One region of the Synechococcus sp. R5-13 genome, then DNA from elsewhere that is predicted to be linked to it. Evidence: predicted binding sites of a transcription regulator. Region 1 holds the regulator's gene; each other region holds the start of a gene.
The links. The regulator NtcA, encoded in region 1, controls nitrogen genes in cyanobacteria. The targets are predictions, from matches to a motif close to GTANCNNNNGNTAC.
Positions count from the first base shown of each region.

Region 2: NW840_RS12465 (ferredoxin--nitrite reductase) is a predicted target of NtcA. The motif match lies at 2,034-2,047, and genes of this name have one in related genera.
Region 3: NW840_RS01355 (P-II family nitrogen regulator) is a predicted target of NtcA. The motif match lies at 1,686-1,699, and genes of this name have one in related genera.

Region 1 covers NZ_JANSIL010000097.1:13,639-16,916, forward strand. Annotated here, with positions in the region: gene eno (phosphopyruvate hydratase) at 1-1,135, opposite strand, end outside; gene ntcA (global nitrogen regulator NtcA) at 1,374-2,048, opposite strand; gene NW840_RS08115 (M61 family metallopeptidase) at 2,313-3,278, shown strand, end outside.
Region 2 covers NZ_JANSIL010000169.1:8,399-11,676, forward strand. Annotated here, with positions in the region: gene NW840_RS12460 (CmpA/NrtA family ABC transporter substrate-binding protein) at 1-367, opposite strand, end outside; gene NW840_RS12465 (ferredoxin--nitrite reductase) at 429-1,976, opposite strand; gene NW840_RS12470 (CAP domain-containing protein) at 2,169-3,278, opposite strand, start outside.
Region 3 covers NZ_JANSIL010000017.1:9,397-12,674, forward strand. Annotated here, with positions in the region: gene NW840_RS01350 (ammonium transporter) at 1-1,133, opposite strand, end outside; gene NW840_RS01355 (P-II family nitrogen regulator) at 1,288-1,626, opposite strand; gene NW840_RS01360 (IctB family putative bicarbonate transporter) at 1,777-3,192, opposite strand.

The sequences.
Region 1 (3,278 bases):
CCGCCAAGTCGGCAATGGTGGTGTCTTCCGTCTCGCCAGAGCGGTGGCTGATGATGGTGCGAAAGCCGGCTTGAACTGCCAATTGGATGGCCGAGATGGTCTCCGTCAGGGTGCCGATTTGGTTGGGCTTGATCAAAATGGCGTTGGCGGCGGCGCTGTCGATACCCTTTTGCAGGCGGGTCAGGTTGGTTACAAACAGGTCATCTCCCACCAGCTGTACCCGGGATCCCAGTTGAGCGGTCATGGCTTGCCAACCGGCCCAGTCTTCTTCCGCTAGCCCATCTTCAATGGAAAGGATGGGATAGTTGGCCAGCAGTTGCTGGTAGTAAGCCACCATATCAGCCGCGCTGTGGGCTTTGCCCTCAAAGTGATATTGCCCATCCTGCAGCAGCTCGTTGGCGGCCACATCCAAGGCCAAGGCGATATCTGCTCCCGGTTTGTAGCCTGCCTGTTCAATAGCCGTCATCAGCAGATCCAAAGCCGCCGCATTGGAGTCGAGATCAGGAGCAAACCCCCCTTCATCCCCCACACCGGTGGACAGCCCCTTCTGCTGCAGCACTTGTTTTAGTACCGCAAACACCTCAGCCCCGTAGCGCAGCGCCTCGCGAAAGCTGGCCGCTCCAATGGGCACAAGCATAAATTCTTGAATATCGACGTTGTTGTCGGCGTGGGCGCCGCCGTTGAGCACGTTCATCAGCGGCACCGGCAGCAGGTTGGCAAAGGGCCCCCCCAGGTATTTGTAAAGAGGCAAGCCCACTGCTTCCGCAGCCGCTTTGGCTGTCGCCAGAGAAACTGCCAAAATAGCGTTGGCCCCCAGGCGGGACTTGTTGGGGGTGCCGTCCAGGTCGATCAGCAACTGGTCAATACGGGCTTGGTTGAGGGCATCTTCTCCCTGCAGCTCCGACTGGATGGGGCCAAGGATGTTTTCCACCGCCCTCAGCACACCCTTACCGCCGTAGCGTTTGGGATCCCCGTCCCGCAGCTCATGGGCCTCGAAGGTACCGGTCGAGGCACCGCTGGGAACCTGCGCCAAGCCCGTTGCTCCATTGGCTAGACCCACCAGGGCTTCTAGGGTGGGACGCCCTCGCGAGTCGAGGATCTCATGGGCGGTAATCCACTCGATGGCCGTTTCCACAGTTACACCTCAGCAATTGGCTAGATAGCTCTGGCCAAAGCCAGATCCCCCCATAGACTAGTAGATTCTTGCCCGCGATCCGGTCAGCTTCCAGAAAACTTTAAGTCTGTCCTTCGGGCACAGAGATTCTTCAAGGCTGCAGCAGTAGATTGAACATAGGCCGGCCAGAGCTTCAACTAGCCGTCGAGCGGGGTTTGCCTGGGCAAGGTGCTACTCAGGAGGTGTTCTCCTCTTCCTTCTAGGCAAAGCGATGGCTCAGCCGCATCGGGTCGTGTACGGTGATCTTCTTCTTGTGAATGGAGATGTACTTCTTCTTGCGCAGCTCTCCCAACAGGCGGGTGATGGTGACGCGGGTTGAGCCAATGGCCTCGGCAATGGCCTGGTGAGACAGCTTGAGATCGATGGTGACCCCATCTGGGCCAGGCACCCCGAAATCGCGACAGAGAATCAACAAAAAGCTGACCAGACGGGATCCCATGTCGCGATGAGCCAGCGTCTCGATCATCATCTCCGTTTGCAAGATACGAGACGACAGGCTTTTAACCAGCAACATGGCCAGTTCGGCGTTCTCCTGCAAGGATTTTTCCACCTGCTCGATCGGCAGAGAGAGTAACTCGGTAGGTGTAAAAGCCACCGAGTGATAAAAGCGGTCGGAGCGCTGTCCCGTGATAAAGGAGAGCACGCCGAAGATGCTGTTTTCCCGCAGGAGGGCAACGGTGATTTCCTCTCCCATTTCGTAGACCCGCGAGAGCTTAACGGCTCCCTTTACCAAAAAGTAAACCCGCTCCGCCGGATCCCCTGGAAAAAAAATGGTCTTCCCACGCTCAAACGTTTCGATAACCGGAGGATGGTGAGGGCCTCCCAATTGCTTGAAGGCTGTGATCAGAGATTTTTCCGCTACGGCCACCGCCATACTCATCAACCTTTTAAGGTCAGTTTATACCTAAGATCAACCTACTAAGATCAATCTAGAAGCATTAGGCTAGGTTGCAACCCATTGACTTCAGAATCTACGAGGATACCAAGATTTACCCTAAAGTAGAAGGTTCTGCCTAGGTATCTTTGTAGCACGCGCTACATTTTTAAGTCTCGTTGCTGCTCTCCAGCCAAAGGCAGAGGTTAGGATAGGAGCCATTGTCGCTGGGGGTTGCGTCGGCCCTTGGCGGTAGAGAGTGGAGTGGGTTGGAACATTCTATCTATCTATCTATCTATGGGGATCCCAGAGGTTATCGTTGCTGCACCTTCTCAACTGAGCCGCCAGCATTTCACAGTGCGGATGCCGGATCCGGCCAATCACCTGCTGGAGGTGGAACTGCAGATCCAAGAGGTGGATCCAGAGGTGCCTTTGCGGCTGCGACTGCCGGTGTGGACGCCGGGATCCTACCTGGTGCGGGAATATGCCCGTCACGTGCAGGAGTTTCAGGCGGCAACCGAGCAAGGGATCCCTTTGGCCTGGCGGAAGGTGGATAAGAACACCTGGCAGATCGATCCGCCGGGCTGTTCTGCCGTGAAGGTGTGCTACCGGGTCTATGCCTATGAGCTGACGGTGCGCACAAACCATCTGGATTTGACCCACGCCTATTTCAACGGGGCAGCGCTCTTCCTCTACGTGCCCGGTCGCGAGCGGGAACCCTACACTTTGACGGTGATCCCCCCCAAGCCGGATTGGCACATCGCCACCAGTTTGCGGCCCTTGACCTCTCCTTCTGAGGATCCCACTTCCGGCCAGTCTTTTGTGGCGGAAGACTACGACGAGCTGGTGGATAGCCCGGTGGAGGTGGGCCTGCATCGGATGCAATCGTTTGAGGTGGAAGGGATCCCCCATTACTTTGTGGTTTGGGGGGCGGGCACTCTGGATGTGGAGCGGGCTGTCGCTGATGCCAAGGCCATTGTCGAAACCACAGCCGCATTTTTTGGTGGGCTACCCTATGACCGTTACTGGTTTATCGTGCATTTGTCACCGGGAGGATTTGGTGGCCTTGAGCACAAGTACAGCACCACCCTTCTTTACTCTGGGCTGGAGCTGCATCAGCCGGAGTCCTATCGGCGCTTTTTGTCTTTGCTGGCCCACGAGTTGTTTCATGCCTGGAATGTCAAGCGTCTGCGTCCTCTGGCATTGGAAAAGATCGATTACAACCAGGAA
Region 2 (3,278 bases), on a different contig from region 1:
GGTAGGGCATGGGGGTGAGGATGTGTGCCCCATCGATGCCGCCGGCGGCGGATCCCAGCACCAAGTTGTCGCGGGTGGTGCCCCAAGAGGCCTGCTTGACCACCTCTACGTCCTTCATGCCGTACTTGTCAAAGAACCCCTTTTCTTTGGCGATGATCAGGGGGGCCGCGTCGGTTAGAGCGATGAACCCCAGCTTGGCGCTGGTGGTTTCGGGAGTATCGGCCTGCGCCACCCAGTAGCCTTTGCCCAAGGATTGCGATTGGGCGCGCGGGATCCCAGCCGTGGCCGCCCCAGCCGTGAGAGCAGCCACCCCGGCCAAAAATTGCCGACGGGAGACGGGAGAGGAAGTGCTGAACAGCTTAGACATCGAAACCTCCAAGATTTACAACGACGAAGAAAGAAAAACTTTCAGGACGGCAACAGAACCGCTAGCGGGTTACCAAAACAGAAGCCTGGGCGGCGGACGGATGCTGACGCGGCTTGGCCCCAAAGTGCTCCCTGAGTAACTCCACCAAGACCGGCTTGAGGTCTTCGCAAGGGATCCCTTTGCGCACGCATTCGCCCAGCTTGGCGTCTTTGCCCACCTCTCCCCCCATGTAGATGTCCACGGCCTCCACCACCCTGCCGTCCTTGCGAGCAGTGGTGCCCATAAGGCCGATATCGGCTACTTGGGGTTGGCCGCAGGAGTTGGGGCAGCCCGTCCAGTGGATGCGCACCGTTTGGGGGATCTCCAGCTCCGCCTCCAGCTCCTCCATCAAGGCCACAGCCCGGTTTTTGGTCTCGATAAGGGCAAAGTTGCAGAACTGGTTGCCCGTACAGGACACCAACCCCCGCTGCAAGGGCCCTGGGTTGGGGGAGAACTTCTTCAAGAGCGGCTCTTTGAGGAGCGGGGCCACTCGGGAGTCGGGCACATTGGGGATGAGCACGTTCTGCTCCACTGTCAGCCGCAGCTCCCCGGAGCCGTACACCTCCGCCAAGCGGGCCAGCTCCATCATCTCCAGGGCGTTGAGCCGCCCCACCGGCACATGCAGGCCGACGAAGTTGAGGCCCGGCTGCTTCTGGGCATGCACCCCCAGCAGATCCCGCTTGTGCCAGACCACCTCATCTTTTTCCGCTGCCCTGAGCAGAGGGTGGCCCGTCTGGCGCTCCACAGCCGCCCGGAACTTCTCTAGGCCCCACTCGTCAATGAGCCACATCAACCGCGCCTTTTGCCGGTTGGCCCGCAGGCCGTGATCCCGGTAGACCAGCAGCACCGCCTCACACAGGGGAACTACATCGCGGGGATCCACCCAGACATCTAGGCCAATTGCCTCGGCGCAGCGGCGAGCAGAGAAAAAGCCGCCCACCAGGACGTTGAAGCCCAGACGGCCATTTTTGAAGGCGGGCACAAAGGCCAGGTCGTTGATCTCGGCATGCACCGAGTTGTCGCGACAACCGCAGAGGGCGATGTTGAACTTGCGCGGCAGGTTGCTGAAGGAAGGGTTGCCCTCGCCGTTGTTGGTAACCATGTCCTGCACCTTGCGGGTGAGACCGCGCACATCGATCAGCTCATCCGGGTCAATACCGGCCAGAGGGGATCCCGTGATGTTGCGCACGTTGTCCATGCCCGACTGGATGCTGGTCAGGCCTACCTCTTTCAGGTAGCCCAGGATCTGGGGCATTTCCTCGATGGGGATGCCCCGCAGTTGCAGGTTCTGCCGGGTGGTGATGTCGGCTACGCCCTGTTCTCCATAGGGGTGGATGATTGCGCCCAACATCCGCATTTGGCCGCTGGTCAGGATCCCATTGGGCAGGCGCAGCCGCAGCATGAACTGACCTGGGGTGCGCTTGCGAAAGAAGATCCCCAGCCACTTGAGGCGGTGATCCCGGTCGTCTTCAGGAATGTTCTCCCAACCCATCCGGGCAAACGCCTCCAGCTCGGCCTTGACCGCCAGCCCATCCTTTTCGCTTTTGAGGCGTTCAAATTGGTTCGCCATGATCGCTGCCGTGGGGTGAACACTGGCTACCCTAGCGATGACGAACCGTTAACTTTGGTATTGGCCGTTACACTTTGTAACAAGTTATGCTATTTTGTCACCTTCTGATTGCAATTTGTGCATAAGGTCAGGCTTCTAGGAGCAGCAGACTCCCCTCTCCCCTTTGGGAAAGGGGCTGGGGGTGAGGAAAAGCTAGTTGAGAGGGTTGAAAGAGTTGAAAGGCTCCCTCTGCCAGAGCAGACGGGGCGGGATCCCCAGCCCTTCGGTGAGGGGTGCGGGCCGTTGGGAAGTTTGGGGATCGCAGTCGTAGAGAGCGGTGGTGTAGCGGTAGCTGCGGGGGGGGCCACCGTTGAGGCGAATGCCGCTAATTTCAAAGGTGTAGTTGCGATTGGGCTGGATCGAACCCACGGAGTAGGTCAAAGTTTCCAGGCCAAAGGCGGGATCCCCCACGCGGAGATCTCCAACAGGCACCGGCTCGCCGCTGAGGGCATCGGTGATGCGGACTTGGGCTTGGCTGAGATCAGCCTTGCCGCCACGGCTGGGCACCGAGAAAGACCAGCGGTAGGCAGACAGGGGCTGGCCGGAAAACCCTTCTAGGCGGTAGAGGTAGCCGTCTTTCTCCGGGAAGGCGATGAACTCTGGATCTGGCACCGACTCGTCAAAACCGAAGATCCAGTTGGCGTTGGCCTGGGTCACCCGTCCAGCCCGTGGGTCAAAGACAATGCCGTAGGCCCCCTGGGCGTACTGAGGATACAGGTTCCAGCGGCGATGCCCCACATCCACAAAGTTTTCTCGACCTGGCTCGGCAAAGTAGATATCCACCTGCCGCGCCAACACCCGGCCTGGATCGGGGCCGTTCAGCTCTAGGATGGGCCCAACCGCCAGGTTGCTGAAGCGGGATCCCGCCTCCCCGGCAGGGGTAAAGCAGCGCCAAGAAGGGGGCGGCTGGTGGCTGAGAGTACCATTGGCTACCTGCATCAAGGCCGCTTGCTGGGCGGCTTCTAGGAACTGAGGATTGAGCTTCACCGGCGGTAACTGGTGCAACAGCCGTAGAAAATTCAGCCGATCCATCATCTTTTGGGCTGCTGCAGGCGTAAGGCGACCGGGGTTGCAGGTAGCAACCTGGGGCTGTTCGGCGTAAATAGGCCCCGTGAAGCTGCGGGTCTGGCGATCCAACCGGCACAGGAAGCTGGCAATCGGCACTTCCCCTGCCCGCGGTGGCTCCATCGAGGTAGGGGATCCTCCACAGGCCGCCAGCAGACAAAGACAAAAGATCCCCGCGATCCTCAAAGCCCAAAGCTG
Region 3 (3,278 bases), on a different contig from region 1:
CAGGTGCCGTGTACCGAAATCGCGCCCACCGGGTCATCAATTTTCAGCACCGTATCCAGGATCACCACCGAAATCACCACCAGAATCCCGGCCACCGAGCCGATGATCAGAGCACCCAAAGGATGGACGCTATCGCAAGGGGCAGTGATCCCCACCAAGCCGGCCAGGACACCGTTGGCGGCAAAGGTCATATCCGGCTTGCCAAAATGAACCCAAGAGGTGAACATCGCCCCAATTGCTCCAGCCGAAGCTGCCAGCAGCGTATTCATGGCAATCCAGCCAATATCGACAGAGGCTGCAGTGGTGGAACCGGCATTAAACCCGATCCAGCCCAAGGCGAGGATAAACACCCCCAACATCCCCAGCGGCAGGTTGTGGCCGGGAATAGCCCGCGGTTCTCCATTAGGGCCGTACTTGCCAATGCGAGGGCCAAGCGCGATCGCACCTGCCAAGGCCGCAGCGCCCCCTACCAAATGCACCACCCCCGACCCGGCGTAGTCGATGTAGCCCAGATTTTCCAGCCAGCCGGCTGTGCCGCCGTTGTAGTCGCCGAACAGCCCGTTCCAGGCCCAACCCCCAGAGATGGGGTAGATTAGCCCAGAAATAACGATGGAGTAGATCAAGTAGGCCAAGAACTTGGTGCGCTCTGCCATGGCTCCGGAAACAATGGTGGCGGCAGTGGCGGCAAACACCATCTGGAAGACAAAGAAAGTAAAGGGCCAGCCATCTGCCTCGTAAGCCTGCTGCCAGCCAAAAGCAAACCAGTCAGTGCCGAAGAAGCCAGCACTTTTGCCGAACATGAGGCCAAACCCGATGAACCAGAAGGCGCAACAGCCCATGCAGAAGTCCATCAAGTTCTTCATCATGATGTTGGCGGCGTTCTTGGCGCGGGTAAAGCCCGTCTCTACCATGGCGAACCCCGCCTGCATGAAGAACACCAAGGCTGCTGCCACGATCGTCCAAACAACGTCAGCGTGTTTCTGAACTTCCTCGGCCTCTTGAGCAAAGGCAGTTCCCTGGCCGAATAGAAAAACCAGCGCAGCCATTAGAGCGGCAGTCAGACTCCACTTGGCCGGTCGCCAAAGCCACTGGGGCACCTGGCTCTTGAGCTTTTGGATCATTGTCGTACTCATGCTTTTCGACTCACCTAAAGTGACAGTACTTCTCGCAACACATTACCCGAAAAGTAGGGCAAGAACACCTCATCAGATATACAGCAAAAGAGACATGAAGCAAACTCACACGAGGCTCAGGCCGGGCAACCCAAACCCTGAACGTGATCCCTTCTCATAGGGCATCTTGGTTGAGTTCGCCAGTGCGGATGCGGATGGTTTTTTCGACGGGGCTGATGAAAATCTTGCCGTCCCCAATTTCGCCGGTGCGAGCCGCTGCAATCAGCTTCTCCACCACCGTATCCACCAGGTCATCTTCGACCACGATCTCCACTTTCAGCTTTTGTAGGAACTCTACCGTGTACTCGGATCCCCGGTAACGCTCGGTTTGTCCCTTTTGGCGACCAAAGCCCCGCACTTCACTTACAGTCATGCCGACAATTCCGGCATTGACCAAAGCAATTTTGACCTCATCCAACTTGAATGGCCGGATTACGGCCTCGATTTTTTTCATTTGCCTCCTGCACCCCGGACAATTCCGCTAATTTCTAACACTACTGACACCTGCAAATTGTAAAAACAGATACATTTTTATCTCCTACTGAAGATGCTTACCACTCTGGGTTGGCTCCCGTCAAGACTGGAAGGCCAAGCTTAAGCTACCTTAACGGGAGGAAGCCTCCGATGGGGTCTCACCAACATCCACGGGCGGCTGAGGGCTAAGAGAGGCCAAGCTGGCTGTAATGAGCGCTACCGCAAGCCACCACAGCATTTGTACCTGTGGACGATACCAGATGGTATCCACCAAGCCGTGGACCATCATGCCGGTGCAAGCGGCCAAGCCCGCTGCCACCCACAGACCCTGGGGATCCCGCAAGTTGAGCAAAGTTTTCCAGCATCTCCAGCCGTGATCCCAGAGCACCAAGAGAAACCAGGCGAAAGTTAAAGATCCGATGAAGCCAGTCTCTACGGTGAGCTGCAGCGGCACCGAATAGGCTCCAAGGGCGCTGAAGTTGCCTCGTTGGTAGAGGGGATAGACGCGGTTAAAGGCAACATTACCGGGGCCGATCCCCAAGATGGGAAAGTCGCGGATCATCTCCAGCACCGCCGCCCAGACATTGAGGCGAAAGTTGTTGCTGGTATCCAACCGCCCCCAAAAAAGGCTCTGCACCCGCAGCCGCAGGGAGCGTACCGTCAGGATCCCGAGCAACAGAGCAGCCCCCCCTCCGCCCAACAGGGCCGGCAAGGCCCAACGCCGCCAGCGGGCTGGCAAATCGACAGAATGCCACTGTGCCAACAGCACGGCCATCAGGGTGAGCATGGCCAGCCCCCCAATCCAGGCGCCACGACTGTAGGTGAGCAACAGGCAAATCAGGTTCACCGCCGTCGTAAACCCGGCCAGGAGTTTCGCCCCCCAACTGGGCCAAATCCAAGTGGCGGCCAGCCCCAGGGGAATGACCGGGATCAAGTAGCCCCCATACAGATTTGGATTGCGCAGATAGCTGTACACCCGCGTCAGACCCGCCAAGCCCGACTCCGGATCCACCCAGGTGGCCAGTTCCGCTGCCCCATATAAGTATTGCCGCAGGCCATGGATCCCCATCACCAAGCTGACCAAAAGCAGGGATCCAACGATCCCATCTCGGAATTGGGGTTTGCGCAGCAGACGATGCAACAACAGATAACCAGCCAGGTAGAGAGTCAACTTCAGCCAGCCATCCCGTGCTGCGTAGGCAACCGGAGAGAGAATCGTTGCCAAGGTGGCAATTCCCCAGAAAAGGACCAGGGGCAGATGCAGCGGCAGCCCAATCGGCGTTTCCACCAAAGTGCACAGGCCCACCAGAGCGGCCATAGCCAGCAAAATCAGGCCCAGGATGCCGGTGGAGCTTTGCGCAGAGAAAATCCAGTAGAGCAGCACTAGCCCCAGGCCGATGCGGTCGGAAGTCTGCACCAATACGCTGCTTTTCCCCCAACTCTGCAGGGATCCCAATAGACGACCCAAAAGGCTTCCCTGCCACCAAGCCTTGATGGGAAAATCGCGCAGCAGAAAACCGTGCCACCGTTGCGTTGCTCGTTCCATAACCCTCCGGAGCCTGTTGGGCACAAGTTCATACGCCCCAAGTCACCTTCCGATTGCGTCGGTGGGACGAAGTTCTAGCTTATATC